2 regions of the uncultured Salegentibacter sp. genome follow, and region 2 is predicted to be linked to the other one. Evidence: riboswitches for the same ligand, from Rfam matches in the RefSeq annotation. Region 2 holds a riboswitch; the other holds the start of a gene.
The links. A riboswitch is a leader RNA that binds a small molecule or an ion and turns the genes downstream of it on or off. The one in region 2 is predicted to bind cobalamin.

Region 1 (7,976 bases), on a different contig from region 2:
CTTTAGATTTCCTGGGCTGGAGAGAAATTCCCAGGCTTTTTCCAGGCTAATGGGAAGTTTTTGGACCGATCTTTTAGTGTAGATTTTCATTCTAATTATATTTGATTGTAAAATTAAGAGTAGTTTTGTTTAAAATAAAATTATTATAGTTAAACAAAATATAAATGAAGTTGATTCTTATCTAAATTGGTAATCAATTTCTCGGTATATTTGATCAAACTAAAAACAAACTGAACAATGAAAAAACTACTTTTATTTTTATGTACAGCCGGGCTTATGAGTGCTGCCCAGGCACAGGTAAAGGCGCCTCAAGCCAGTCCGTTTACTAAAGTTGAACAAAAAGTTGGACTTACCGATGTCACTTTAGAATATTCCCGTCCAGGAATGAGAGATCGTGAGATTTTTGGCGATCTGGTACCTTATGGCGAAGTATGGCGTACCGGTGCTAACGAAAATACCAAAATCATTTTTAGTGACGATGTTACTGTTCAGGGTAAAGAATTAAAAGCGGGAACTTACGCTATTTACACAATTCCGAAGGAAGACGAATGGGAAGTAATGTTTTATAATGATGCTTCTAACTGGGGAAATCCTGCTGAATGGAACGAAGAGAAAGTAGTGCTAAAAGCAACTGCAGAAGTGATGGAACTTCCATTTGAAATGGAAACTTTTACCATTATGATAGATGAGCTGAAAAATGATTCTGCTGCTCTTAATATTATTTGGGAAAATACCGTAGCAAGCTTAAGATTTGAAGTGCCTACTGAAGAAAAAGCAATGGCCAGTATTGAAAAAACGATGAATGGCCCAGGGGCAGGAGATTATTTTGCTGCAGCAACTTATTATCACGATGCTGAAAAAGATTTGGAAAAAGCTTACGAATGGGTAAATAAATCCCTTGAAATGGGTAACCCGAATGCCTTTTGGATCTTAAGAAGAAAATCGCTTATCGCAGCCGATCTTGGTAAAAAAGAAGAAGCAATTGCAGCTGCCAAAAAATCTTTAGCTGAAGCTGAAAAAGCCGGAAACCAGGATTACGTAAAAATGAACAAAGACTCTCTAAAAGAATGGGGAGCTATGTAAGTTGATTTTTTTTTGAAAAAGAAAAAGGCTGTTTGATAAATGTCCTGTTTTCGTCAAACTGAACTTGTTTCAGCTTCTAGCATGTTTTAAAATCTAACATATTAGACCCTGAAATAAATTCAGGGTGACGTTCTGAGATATTTTCAGACAGCCTTTTTTATATTAATTTCAAGACCTAAGCCTCACAACTTGCACAATTCACCATATTAGCTATAAATTCTTTAGAAACACTTTGACTTCTTTGGTAGTAAAGGGTTTTAACTCCCAGTTGCCAGGCTTCTATCATTAGCTTATTTACTTCCCGAACCGGAAGGTCTGAAGGAATATTCAAATTTAAACTTTGCGCCTGGTCTATATATTTTTGCCTAACCGAAGCTTGCTGGATAATTTCTAACTGACTTATCTCTTTAAAAGTTTTAAAGATCATTCGCTCTTCATCGCTCAATTCTTTTAAATGCTGCACGCTTCCGTGGTTTAGCATAATACTTCGCCAGGTTTCTTCGGTATCCAATTCTTTTTCCTGGAGCAATTCCTTTAAATATTTATTCTTCCGCATAAAATTCCCTTTTGCCAATCCGGCTTTATAATAATTACTGCTAAAAGGTTCAATTCCCGGTGATGCCTGTCCCAAAATTGCAGAAGACGAGGTAGTAGGCGCAACGGCCATTAAAGTCGTATTTCTCAATCCGTAGCCTTTTAAAACCTCGGGTTCGCCATAAATATTAGCTAATTCCTTACTTGCTTTTGTAGCTTTTTCATTAATTTCTTTAAAGATGGAATTTGTTAAGGCTTTTGCTTTTAAGCCTTCAAAAGGAATCCTGTTTTTCTGAAGATAAGAATGCCAACCCATAACACCAAGACCGAGTGCCCTATGTCTTTTTGCAAATTTATTGGCAGGAGTGAGGTAATAATTATCTTCGGTTTTCGCGATAAATTCCTGTAAAACAGCATCAAGAAAATAAATAGCCAGTTTTACTGCTTCAGTATCTTTCCATTCGTCGTAAAGCTCCAAATTCATAGAAGAGAGACAGCAAATAAAGGACTCTTCCTCGGTTGAGGGCAGTGCGATTTCTGAACATAAATTGCTGGAATTTATAACGTAGTTTTTATCCTTATAAACTTGCGGTTTAAAGCGGTTAATATTGTCTTTAAAGAAAATATATGGCAAACCTTTTTGTTGCCTACTTTCCAAAACTTTAGCCCAGATTTCGCGTTTTTCCCGATCACCGTCTATCATTTCCTGCATCCAGTAATCGGGCACACTAACGCCATAAAATAAATTCTGAATGGGATTTCCAATATTTTTTATCTCCAGAAACTCTTTAATATCGGGATGGTCTATATCCAGGTAAGCTGCGAAAGCTCCGCGGCGCACACCTCCCTGGGAAATCGTATCCATAGCGGTATCAAACAGCTTCATAAAACTGGTTGCTCCGCTGCTTTTACCGTTATCGGTTACTGCGCTGCCACGGCCTCTTAATTCCCCGAAATACCCAGAAGTTCCGCCGCCAATTTTGGTTTGCATAATTACCTCACCCAGCTTGTGGGTAATTCCTTCAATATTATCGGGTACGTAGACATTAAAACAGGAAATTGGTAATCCGCGTTCGGTGCCCATATTGGCCCATATTGGCGAACTTAAACTCATCCAGCCGCGCTCTATCATTTCTATAAAAGCTTCAGCCAGTTCGGGTTTGTAGAGTCTCTTTGCAGCTGCATTTGCAACTCGTTCTATGGCAGATTTTGTAGTTTCTCCTTTTAATAGATAACCGCGGTTAAGTATTTGCTGGCTTTCTTCGTTAAGCCACCATAGGCGTTCCTGTTGCGTTTCTTTAATTATTGTTTCGGGCATTTTGCTAGATTTTAGATTGAATTATTTCTGCGGAAATCTTTTTAAAAAAGATCATCGGCGGTGATGCTCTTATCGTGTTTGGTATAATCTACCGGGCGCTTGGCAAAAAAGTCGTCTAAACTATTGGCGAAAACTTCTTCTTCAAACCATAACATGGCTTTGTAATCATACTCTGAGACAAAGTAGATTTTTTCCAAACCAATTTTTTCAAGGCTATCGTCTACGCGATATTTCATAAAATTCAGCAGGTCTTCTTTTTTGCATTGTTCCAGAGCGCCATCAGCAAAGATCCAGTCAAGAATTTCAGATTCTACTTCCATAGAATGGGCTATAATTTCCCTGATTTGAGTTTTAGTTTCCTCGTTGAAGAATTCTGGAAATTCTTTCTTAATCTGGTTTACAATATATATCCCGGCGTTGGCGTGAATTTGTTCGTCTACAGATGTCCACGCAATTATATTGCTCACATTTTTCATCATACCTTTAAATCGGCTGAAAGAAAGAATAATGGCAAACTGACTAAAAAGGGATACGTTTTCAATTAAAATTGAAAATAAAATAAGGGAAAACACGTATTTTTTTTCATCTGAAGATTTTGTATTTGCTAAAGCTTCAGATAAATAAGCCACCCTTTTTTTGATAACAGGAGTTTCTATTAATTTCTCGAACTCGTTGTTATAGCCTAAAACTTCAAGCAAACGGGAATATGCTTCCGAATGCCTGAATTCACATTCAGCAAAAGTACTTCCCAGGCCGTTAAATTCCGGTTTTGGAAGGTGTTGATATAAATCTCCCCAGAAAGATTTGACGGCTACTTCAATCTGTGCGATGGCAAGCAGGCTCTTTTTAATCACCTGTTTTTCATTTTCACTAAGATGAGAATGAAAATCTTGTACATCGGCGGTGAAGTCTACTTCAGAATGTACCCAGAATGATCGATTTATTGCTTCGGTAAACTGAAGAATTTCGGGATATTCGAAAGGTTTATAATTTACCCGTTTTTGAAAAATACTCATATCACTTTTGTTTTAGTTTAAAATCAAAAGCATAAAAGCAAATAGGTGTCTTTGGAAAAGAGAAGAGCGGGAAGGCCGCAAAAATATTATCCTGGACATTTTACTTTTTATGCGAAAGCAAAAGTCAGCCCGGTTGGGAAGGTGATCTGGCTTGTAGAAAAATCTACTTTACAGTTGCGCAACAGCTCATGATTCTCACATGATTCCCCTTGTTTATTACAAAAAGTAATACCCGCCGGTATGATTTTACAAAAGTAAAGTTATAAGGAAATTGCGGTGGTTTTATAAAAACAGTTTTGAGTTATAAACATAGTTTTTCACAAGTTAAAGTTTCGGTAAAAAGAAGAGCCCATAGAAAGTAGTGAGGTTGCAGGCATAGTCTTTGCTTAGTGAAGGTTGCAGTATTTGCTAATCAATCGAAAAAAATGTAAAAATGAGACTTATAAATTTACAGCGCACCGATGATGCATATGTTGCGAAAGCTGAAATTACTTTAAAGGCTTTTGGAGTCGCTTTGGGGCAGAAATCTAAGATTTATATCAAGAAACAATCTGAAAATGAATGGAGAGAGAAAAAAACAAATAAAAAAGTCTCTTCCAGGGAAGCCACTCATTTAAATAAATGGCTAAGCGACCACCAAAAATTTGTAGAGCATTAATCTTTTTGAATTTTCAAAAGGTCTTCTATCATAAAAAAATCAATTTTACTTTTCTTTATTTTGAAATTAAAAATCAAACAAGCGCTTTACTGAGTTTGCTTCTAATTTTTATACAAAAATTTCTATTCTATTAAACTTCCCGTAAAAACTTCAAAAAGCCCAATATTAACGGGATTTGGGTATTTGGTTTCCGAAGGTTTTTATAAATTGCAGGAAAGATATTTTATATTTTTCATTATTAACCCACATAACCATCAACATATTTATTTAAGTTATGAGTAATTATCATATTAAGAATTTAGAGGAATATTTTCAAGTTTATAGAAAATCGGTAAGAGATCCACAAAACTTCTGGGAAGAGATAGCTGAAGAACATTTTTCCTGGCAAAAAAAATGGGATAATGTACTAAGCTGGGATTTTAATAAACCTGAAGTAAAATGGTTTGAAAATGCTAAACTTAACATTACCGAAAATTGCATAGATCGTTACCTTTTTAATAGGTCTGACAAAACGGCAATTATTTGGGAGCCTAACGATCCTGAAGAAGAAGCGCAACATATCTCTTATGGTGAACTTCACAAAAAGGTAAACAAATTTGCAAATGTTTTAAAAGCTAAAGGAATTGAAAAGGGCGATAGGGTTTGTATTTACTTACCAATGATTCCTGAACTTGCCATAGCAATGCTGGCTTGCGCAAGAATTGGCGCGATACACTCTGTAGTCTTTGCCGGCTTTTCTTCAAAAGCTCTCGCTACCAGAACCAATGATGCAGATTGTAAAATGCTAATTACTTCTGATGGTTCTTACCGTGGTAATAAAACAATAGATCTTAAAGGAATTGTAGATAAAGCGCTGGAAGAATGTCCCGGCGTTGAAAATGTGCTAGTAGCTAAACGCCTGGATTCTGATATAGAAATGAAAGATGGCCGTGATGAATGGCTTCAACCCTTGTTAGATGAAGCTTCAGATGAATGTGAAGCAGAAACTATGGATGCAGAAGATCCTTTATTTATTTTATACACTTCTGGCTCTACCGGGAAACCAAAAGGAATGTTACATACCACGGCCGGTTATATGGTTTACACGGCTTATACTTTCAAAAATGTTTTTCAGTATAAAGAAGACGATGTTTATTGGTGTACGGCCGATATTGGCTGGATTACCGGTCATTCCTATATTTTATATGGTCCACTCGCAAACGGCGCAACTACCGTAATGTTCGAGGGTGTTCCTTCTTATCCCGATGCCGGAAGATTTTGGGATGTGGTAGAGAAACATAAGGTGAATCAATTTTATACTGCACCAACGGCAATTAGATCTTTAGCCAAACGAAATATTGAATTTGTAGAAAGCCACGATCTTTCTTCTTTAAAAGTGCTTGGAACTGTTGGCGAACCTATTAATGAGGAAGCCTGGCACTGGTATAATGATAATGTAGGGAAAAATAAAAGCCCTATTGTAGATACCTGGTGGCAAACTGAGACTGGCGGAATTATGATTACCCCAATTCCTTATGTTACACCGGTAAAACCAACTTACGCAACTTTGCCTTTTCCGGGAGTTCAACCGGCTTTAATGGATGAAAACGGAAATGAATTAAAAGGAAATCAGGTAGACGGGAGATTATGTATTAAATACCCGTGGCCAGGGATGGCCAGAACAGTTTGGAGAGATCATGAACGTTATAAGACAACTTATTTCTCTACGTTTGAAAATATGTATTTTACCGGTGATGGTGCTCTAAGAGATGAAGTTGGTTATTATAGAATTACCGGTAGAGTAGACGATGTTATTATAGTTTCAGGACATAATTTAGGTACGGCACCTATTGAAGATGCTATAGACGAGCATCCAGCGGTAGCTGAAACTGCCGTGGTTGGGTTCCCACACGAAGTAAAAGGAAACGCACTTTATGCATTTGTTACTTTAAAAGAGGTAGGGGAGTCCAGGAATCAGGATAACCTTAGAAAAGAAATTCTTCAACAAATAGTAGATAAGGTGGGCCCAATTGCCAAACCTGAAAAAATACAGTTTGTTAGCGGACTACCAAAAACGCGTAGTGGGAAAATTATGAGAAGAATTCTTAGAAAAATTGCATCAAATCAAACCGAAGATCTAGGAGATACTTCAACATTATTAAACCCAGAAGTTGTAGAGAAAATTATGAAAAATTCTTTATAAGAATTACTCTTAAATTTCAAGAATATTCAAAAACACCAGACCTCACAGGTTTTCAAATCTGTGAGGTCTTTTTTTTAAATCCGAAATAATTTTTTAAGATTCAGTTTTCTATCGGTATTTAATTTACCAAGTATGGTAAGAAAAGCCAGGGCTGTAATAAAAGCATCACCGGCCGCGGTGTGACGGTCTTTAGTATCTATATTGTATGTTTCAGCAATTTCGTCTAACGAATAACTTTTTTCACGGTTAATAAGATTGGAAATTATTCGGGTTCCGCGATATAAATTCACCGTATCCAGAACTTTATTTTTCAGCCTGGGTAATCCCATTCGGGATAAAGCTTCATTAATCATCCCCACATCAAAACCTGCGTGATGAGCCACTAGAACCGAATTCCCAATATATTTTAAAAATGCTTTTACCGCTTCTTCTTCTGAAAGTGTTTCAATTCTTTCATTTTGAATAATTCCATGAATTTTCACCGTTTTAGGATTAAAAGTTTCCTGTAAAATATACTCTTCAAATCCGTCAGCAATATTTATAGATTTATTTTCAATACCCACAGCACCAATAGAGAGCATTCTGTCTTTTTTTATATCGAAGCCAGTGGTTTCCGTGTCAAAAACAACAAATCTAGTCTCGGCAATTTCTTCTGGAAGTTTTTCCTGAAATTTTGCTTCATAGTCCTTCCAAAAATCTGGAAGATTATCAGGTTTCTTTTTTAAAAAATCCAACATTAGATATAAGGAGTTACTTCAAAACGGTATTTTATTAATTCCTGCACCTGCCTAATACTTTTAAAACAACGTTTCAGTTTAATTTTTTCTTCTTTACTTAAACTTTCCAAATCAATAAATCTCCCGCTATTTCTATTTTCTAAACCGTGCTGGGTTCTAAATTTTAGTAAAACCTTAGAAGCATAAGCACAAGCCAGGAAAAGCTCTTTGTTATTAGGTTCCAGTTGCGCCAGTTTTTCAAAACGTTCTGCCGTATTGCTAATATTTTTAACCTGATGATATAAAATAAGGAGTCTGCCAGCATCAGTCAATGGCGTAATACCTCGTTTTTTAATATCAAAGAAATCTTTATTTTCCCCGTCTTCTTCTAATAAAAACTGCCTGAAAAAACCAAGCGGAGAAGGATTTCTTAAAGTTGTAGCTCCCATTACCGCATAAAATTTCCTAT
Region 2 (7,571 bases):
ATAATAAAGATAAAAATTTTAAATAATTTATTCTTCCAAAGCCTTAAAAAACCTATTTTCATAATTTCCCAGTAACTCTGGATGAAAAATGGATACCAGGTCTTTTAATACCAAATCTGGACGTTGCGGGCCTAATTCAAAATAAAGTACACCCCCTGTTTCTCCTTTGGTTAGGCTTACGCTGTAGACATTTTTATTCTGTACGGCTTCAAACTGTTCATAATGCTGAGATTCTTTTAAAAGTTGCGTGTAAGAAGTGTATTGTCCCGCACTAATCCAATAATCGGCATCCTGGGCTTTGTCTAACACATTTTCAAAAGATAAAGCCATACTTCCATTCCCTTGTGTATCGGCATAGACATAATTTGCATTGGCATCTTTAATAAATTGGGCTTGCCACGAATTTCCGTGGGGTAAATACCACTGGTCTTTAAACATAGCGCCGCTTAATACTTTAGGCGTTTCTGCTGCCGACTTTGCTAATTCTTTGGCTTCAGTATAATCCGTTTCTATTTTATTAAAAATCTTTTCAGCTTCGTCTAATTTATCATAAAAAACGCCAAAGAATTTAATCCATTCCGCCTTTCCCAGCGGAGTTTTTTCAGTCCAGTCGCCGTTGTACATCACTGGAATTCCGGTTTTTTGAATGGTTTCAAATGTTTTATTGTTTCCGTCAATTGCAAAACCAATCACCACTTCTGGATCCAGATCAATAAGAACTTCGGTATTTATATTTTCATTTTTCCCCAGCTCTTTAATTTTTCCTGAATTGATCAATTTCCTGGTTTTTTCTGAAGAAATATAATTAAGACCTGGAAATCCTTTTAAGCTGTTTTCTTCATTTAAAGCTTCCAATGCCGGAATATGCGTGGTAGAAGTCACTACCATTTTTTCTATCGGAATTTGCACTTTTTTATCATAATCTAAACCGGAAGGAATTTCAGTATTTTCTTTAGTTAATAAATAGGTGAAAGCTTTTTCGGCATCGGGCCAGGCGGTTTCTATTTTTAAAATATAATAATCTCCAAAATCACTGATGCTGAAATTAGTAGCGTGTTTTAACTCAACTGAATCTTGAGGTTCTTCTGAACCATTATTTTTATCTTTTTGCTCGTTTTTACAGGCGGAAAATACTAGGAAAAGGAGTAGAAGATTAAGTGCTTTTAGAGTCTTTATTTTCATTTTATGGTAGTTTAAAAGAATTGAATTTATATAATGCTATCCTCATTTAGCCCCTAAATAAATTACGGGGCAAGCTCTAAAACAAGTTCAGGATGACGAAAACTTTTATATAGAATATTATAATAGGAATTTTCAAAAGTAAGATTATTTAGAATTTAATGGTCGCAACTAAAATAAATGTTTAATTTCGCATTGAAATTTTTGGTTCGGATGTGTTTTTCACGCCGATTAAAAGGGAATCAGGAAAAGTACGATTTTGGAAGTACAGAATATGAAGCGCGAAGTTTTACTTCGTATTTCAAACTTCTACCATCTAACTTTATTAAGCCTGAGCTGTTCCCGCAACTGTAAGCTAAGTCCCGTAAGGGATGCTTGTTGTTATCACTTCAAAAACCACTGTTCTTATTTGGAATGGGAAGGTAAACAACAAGACGCGAGCCAGGAGACCTGCCAGAATATAACCAATAAATTCTTAGACTTTCGGGATAAAAGTCAGAGGGCAGATGAAAAAAACGCAATTTTACATTCTATTCCTTGGCCTGCTATGCAGTTTGCCTGTATTTGCTCAAAACGATACAATTAACGTTTTAGACGAAGTATTTTTGACAGATACCAAGCTGAAAGACTTTTCTACTGGCCAACAGGTAACCGTTTTAAACGATTCAGTTTTAAAGAAAAACGGGGCGCTGCTTACTTCAGCATTAAATTTCAACACCAATATCTATTTTAAAGAGAATGGACTGGGAATGGTTTCCTCACCTTCCTTCCGCGGAACAACAGCTTCCCAAACAGCGGTATTGTGGAATGGGATTAATATCAATTCCCAGTTTAACGGCCAAACCGATTTTAATGCATTAAACGCAGGCGGATTTGATAATATTAGCGTTCGTGGTGGCGGCGGAAGTGTAGTTTATGGTACCGGAGCCATTGGAGGAACCGTTCATTTAAATACCAATCTTGATTTTACCGGAAAAACAAAGCAGGATATTTTCTTTCAATATGGCAGTTTTAATACCCTGGATGCCCGGTATAAAATAAAGACTTCGGGAAAAAAATGGAGTTTAAGTCTTGCTGCGGCAAGAAACTCATCAGATAATGATTATGAATGGCCCATTGAAGGTAGAGAGAATGAAAATGGTAAATTCTATAATAGCAATTTAAATCTTGGGTTCGCATATCGGTTAAATGAAAAAAACACTTTAAAACTTTATAGTGAAATTTTTGATGGGGAGCGGCATTTCTCCCTGATTCGTCCTTCAGAAACCAAAACGAAATACCAGAATTTTGATACCCGAAATTTACTGGAATGGGTAGGAGAGTATGGTGATTTTATTTCGGTTGCAAGGTTAGCCCATCTAAATGAAAATTATAAGTTCTACGGGAATATTACTGAAAATCAATCTTCATCTGGCAAAGCGCAAACCTTGATTGGCAAATACGATTTAAATTATTCAATTTCAAAAACTTTAGAGCTAAATGCCGTACTCACCAATACGTACACAGATGGTAGCGGCTCTGGAATTACCGAAAATACCCGAAATATATTTTCTTCGGCATTCTTAATGAAGCATAGGCCATTTCAAAAATTTCAATATGAATTGGGAATCAGAAAAGAAATAACCGAAAATTATGAAAGTCCGTTACTGTTTTCTGCAGGAACACATTATGATTTTACCGATTTCTATAGTCTAAAAATGAATATTTCCAGGAATTTTAGAATTCCCACTTACAACGATCTTTACTGGGCCGGTGCCGGTAATCTTAATTTACGCCCCGAAACTTCTAACCAGGTTGAGCTTGGAAACCATTTTAAACATAGAAACCTGAAGTTTAGTCTAACCGGCTATTATATTCGTATTGATGATACGATACGCTGGTTGCCTTCCAGTAGTAATATTTGGCGCCCAGAAAATGAAGAAAAGGTAGAAACCTACGGTATTGAGGTTTTGGCAGGCTGGGAGAAAGAGATTTTTAAAGATCACCAAATTAACGCCTCTGGTACTTATGCCTATACGGTTTCAGAAAATATGAATACGGGATACCAGCTTATTTATGTACCGTTTCATAAAGCCACAGGTGCACTTACTTATGCTTTTAAAGATTTCAGCATAGATTACCAGCTGTTATATAATGGCGAGGTTTTTACCCGATCTGATAATAATTCCCGCTATAGTATGGATGCTTATACGGTTTCAAACCTTGGAATTTCATATGATTTGGGAAAAACAAATACTTACAAGATTGGAGCGAGGGTGCTCAATATTTTAAATGAAGAATACCAAAGTGTAGAAAACCGGTGGATGCCCGGCAGAAATTTTAATATATACCTAAACCTTAATTTTTAACCAGCATGATGCTGGAAGCAAATATTGTTAAAATCTGATTAATTTAAACTGTTTATTTGCTCCACTCTTTGCTAAAATTCTAACCAATGAAAAGAATCAGTAAATTATTAACTATGGCCATTTTGAGTGGCTTTTTTTTAAATTCCTGTAGCAGCGATGACGATGTTGTGGATCCTGAAATAGAGCAACCTGAAAGCACCTATGCAGATGGATTGTTTGTGCTTAATGAAGGTGGTTTCGGTAACAATAATAGTTCAATATCATATATTGATAATGATTTTTCTGATCTAGAATCCGATATATTTTCTACAGTAAATGGTTCTTCTCTGGGAGATACAGGGCAGAGTCTCACATTTGATGATAATTATGCATATATCGTTATGAATGTTTCCAATATAGTTCAAATTGTTGATCGGTATACTTTTGAGCACATTCATACAATTGAGGAGGGATTAAGTAATCCACGGTATCTTACTTTGGTAGACGAGAAGATATATGTTACCAACTGGGGAGATGCCTCTAATGATACAGATGATTATATCGCTATATATAATGCAAGTACCTATGAATCTACTGGAACAATTAGTGTAGGAGAAGGGCCTGAAAAGATTATTAATGATAATAATAAACTATATGTAGCTTTACAGGGCGGCTATAATTATAATGATAAGATTGTGATTATAGATCCTATTTCCAATATTGTGGAAGTAAGTATAGAAATTGGTGATGCTCCTAATTCAATAGAGATATCAGATGGCTTCTTGTGGGTAATGTCTGGAGGAGTACCCGGTTATGCTCAAGGAGTTGGTGAAACAGCTGGCAGTATTTCTAAAATAGACTTATCAAATAATGAAATAACAGAAGAGTTGATTTTTCCAAATACCACAGATCATCCTTCAAATTTTGAAATTGAAGATGATACTATTTATTATACTCTCAATGGATCTGTTTACTCTATGGAAGAATCTGCCACAGAGTTACCTGAGGAGAGTCTTTTTACTTTTACTGATATTACTTCTTTTTACGGATTTGAAATCGAGGATGGATATTTATATACTGGCGATGCAGGAGATTATAGCTCAAATGGTGTGGTAAGAATATATAATTTTGAGGGAGAAATAATTTCACAATTTGATTCTGGAGGCGTAAGCCCAAACGGTTTCTACTTTAACGATTAAAAACTGTTTTTTTGTTTAAATTTGAATAAAAAAAGCCCCGTTTCAGTTGAGAAACGGGGCTTTTGCATTAAATATACTTTTAAAATTACTGCTTAAATTTAGCAGCTTTTTTCCTTATTTCTTCAGGAATTTCGTCTATATACATTCTTTGGTAATCTACATCGGTATCTCCACGCTCACCAATTTTAGTAAATCTTGAATCGTAAGATGTAGCGGGAATTGCCATTCTGTTACCGGTAATATCGGCAAGAGCTGCAGCAAGAAGTGGTTCTTCCGGCTCACCTAATGGCAAAAGATTTACAATATCTTCTTCAGCTTCAATATCTGGTACTAAACCTTCTTCATAATATGCATCTTCATTCGCATTTTTAGATTCATAAATAAGTGGTTGAATTACGTATTTATGATTCGGATTTCGGTTTTGACGTAAAAAATTAGGAGAATCATACAAAGGAGCAGCCGCCTGGAATTTCCCAACTGTACCTTCCCCAACGTGAACTACATCAATATAGGGAGCTAGTCCATTCATTACTAATTCACTGGCAGAAGCTGTAGAACCTGTACCTATTATATATACTTTACTAAGTCCAAGGCTGTTTATTGCTTCTTCTGTTCTAATTTTATCATTAAACCTATCTACCAACTCTTCTTCTGTAAATTGACTTTGTAACAGAGCGTTCCAGGTTTGTTTAGAGAAAATTTCGCCTTCAAACTGCCCGGTAATCATACTGGAAAGGTCTACCGCGCTTTCTACAGAACCACCTCCATTATATCTAAGATCTAAAACCAGTTCGTCTATACCTTCAGCTTTTAAATCTCCAAAAGCAGCATTTAGTTCATCATCAAAATCGGCAGTAAAACTATTATACATAATGTAGCCAACACTTATTCCATCTACTTCTACTACTTTAGATAAAAGAACCGGATTTTCGGTAATTTCTATTCTGTTTAGTGCAATGGTTTCATCGGTATTACTAATAATATTATCGTTAATTTCAGCTACAGTAATATCATAGCCATCTCTTCCTAAAAGAGATTGATAATTATCAAGGTTCATAGACTCCCCATCAATATCCGTAAAAAGAGTACCACGAGTAACGCCGGCTTCATCAGCAGGACTATTGGGTATCACATACCGTACATACGCTAAAACTCCATTACTTCCAAATCTTACCAATCCATAATCCATTCCGGTTGTAGTTTGAATTCCAGCTTGATTATTTTCCAAAATAGTATAATCATCTATAATAAAGCTAAAACGATCTTTTGGCGCAGGAACTTTTAATCCGTTATTAAAAAGATCTTCGGGAGAATCAAAACTAGCCAGCCATTCATTTTTATCGGCTTCAGAATCAAAATAATTCTCACCTAATTCTGGAACATCGGCTTCATATACATAGTAGATGCTCATTGCATCATATAAATAATTTTCGATTTCTAAATTAGGAGTTTCCCCGGGCTTATCACCTCCTGGTTCAACCGGGAAGCGTTCGTCATTGTCATCTTTGGAGCAACTGCTCAAGACTCCTGTAGCCAGGAATAAAAGTAAAATTAGTTTATTAATCTTCATAAAGTTAAGTTTGTTTTAGATTGCTAAAAATACCCACATTAAATTAAATTCAAAATCCTATTGTAACAAATATTACCGCTAATCGTTTTAAAGGTAAGAAGGTTATTAAACCAACCATACATGAAACAACAAGCCTTCCTGGAAAAAATTAACCCGGTGAAAGATAAAATGTACCGGCTTGCATTGAGACTGCTTATTTCTAAAGAAGCTGCCGAAGATGCTACCCAGGAAGTAATCTATAAACTATGGGCTCGCAAAGATAAACTCAAGGATTATACCAATGTTGAAGCTTTTGCAATGACAACAACAAAAAACTATTGTTTAGATGAGTTAAAAGCAAAAAAGAATAATAATTTAAGAATTGTTCATCAGAATTATGAGAATAATTCAATTTCGCTCCAAACAGAACTGGAGGTTAAAGATGAAATGCTGTGGATAAACCAAATTTTAAATGAGTTGCCAGAACAGCAAAAAATTGTTTTTCAGCTTAGGGATATTGAGCAACTGGAGTTTGAAGAAATTATAGAAATCACTAAAATGAAGTCTACCGCTATTAGGGTAGCCTTATCTAGAGCTAGAAAAAAAATAAGAGAAAGCTTAACAAACAAGCATAATTATGGAATTACAAAAAATTAGAGAATTACTGGAAAAATATGATGCCGGTGAAACATCTCTGGCTGAAGAAAATACACTTCGGGAATATTTTCAAAAAAATGAGGTGCCGGCCGATTTAAAAAGTTATGGGTTATTATTTTCTTTTTCAGAAAAAACCAGAACACAAAAAATGCAGAGGGAAGTGGAACTTCCGTCGCAAGCAAAGGGGAATAAATACCTTTGGACAGCCATAGCGGCAAGTATTATTGTAATAGTGGGACTTTTCTTTTTTCAGAATAAACCTATGGAAATGAATCATAGCGATCTTGGTACGGTTCAGGATAAAGAGGAGGCGTTGCAAAAGAGCATGGAAGCTTTAAAAATGGTTTCTGAGTTGATGAATGAAGGGAAAGAAGACCTAATTTACTTGAAAGAATTTAATAACACCAAAGATAAATTTATAAAAACCGAATAATATGAAAAAGATAGTAATAGTTATTATTATTGGCCTTTTACCAATAGTAACGCAAGCCCAGTCGTTTGCCAAGTATGAAAATATGAAGGATGTTGATGCAATGGTAATGACCAGCAAGATGTTTAAAATGCTTGCTAAAGTAGATCTAAGTGAAGATAACCCAGAAGCCAGGGAATACCTGAAACTCATTGAAAACCTTGATGAGATTAAAATGTTTACCAGCACCA

Region 1: another riboswitch for cobalamin. It lies ahead of AACZ30_RS05405 (ribonucleotide-diphosphate reductase subunit beta); the one in region 2 lies ahead of AACZ30_RS05990 (TonB-dependent receptor).

The regions. Positions count from the first base shown of each region.
Region 1 covers NZ_CAXAVR010000026.1:2,154-10,129, reverse strand. The annotation lists gene AACZ30_RS05420 (SRPBCC family protein) at 1-90, opposite strand, end outside; gene AACZ30_RS05415 (DUF2911 domain-containing protein) at 238-1,083, shown strand; gene AACZ30_RS05410 (ribonucleoside-diphosphate reductase subunit alpha) at 1,259-2,935, opposite strand; gene AACZ30_RS05405 (ribonucleotide-diphosphate reductase subunit beta) at 2,977-3,951, opposite strand; cobalamin riboswitch at 4,070-4,202, opposite strand; gene AACZ30_RS05400 (hypothetical protein) at 4,385-4,609, shown strand; gene acs (acetate--CoA ligase) at 4,884-6,791, shown strand; gene AACZ30_RS05390 (3'-5' exonuclease) at 6,866-7,528, opposite strand; gene AACZ30_RS05385 (DUF294 nucleotidyltransferase-like domain-containing protein) at 7,528-7,976, opposite strand, start outside.
Region 2 covers NZ_CAXAVR010000030.1:17,703-25,273, forward strand. The annotation lists gene AACZ30_RS05985 (ABC transporter substrate-binding protein) at 28-1,182, opposite strand; cobalamin riboswitch at 1,368-1,652, shown strand; gene AACZ30_RS05990 (TonB-dependent receptor) at 1,686-3,527, shown strand; gene AACZ30_RS05995 (DUF5074 domain-containing protein) at 3,614-4,705, shown strand; gene AACZ30_RS06000 (S41 family peptidase) at 4,791-6,275, opposite strand; gene AACZ30_RS06005 (sigma-70 family RNA polymerase sigma factor) at 6,396-6,911, shown strand; gene AACZ30_RS06010 (hypothetical protein) at 6,892-7,344, shown strand; gene AACZ30_RS06015 (DUF4252 domain-containing protein) at 7,346-7,571, shown strand, end outside.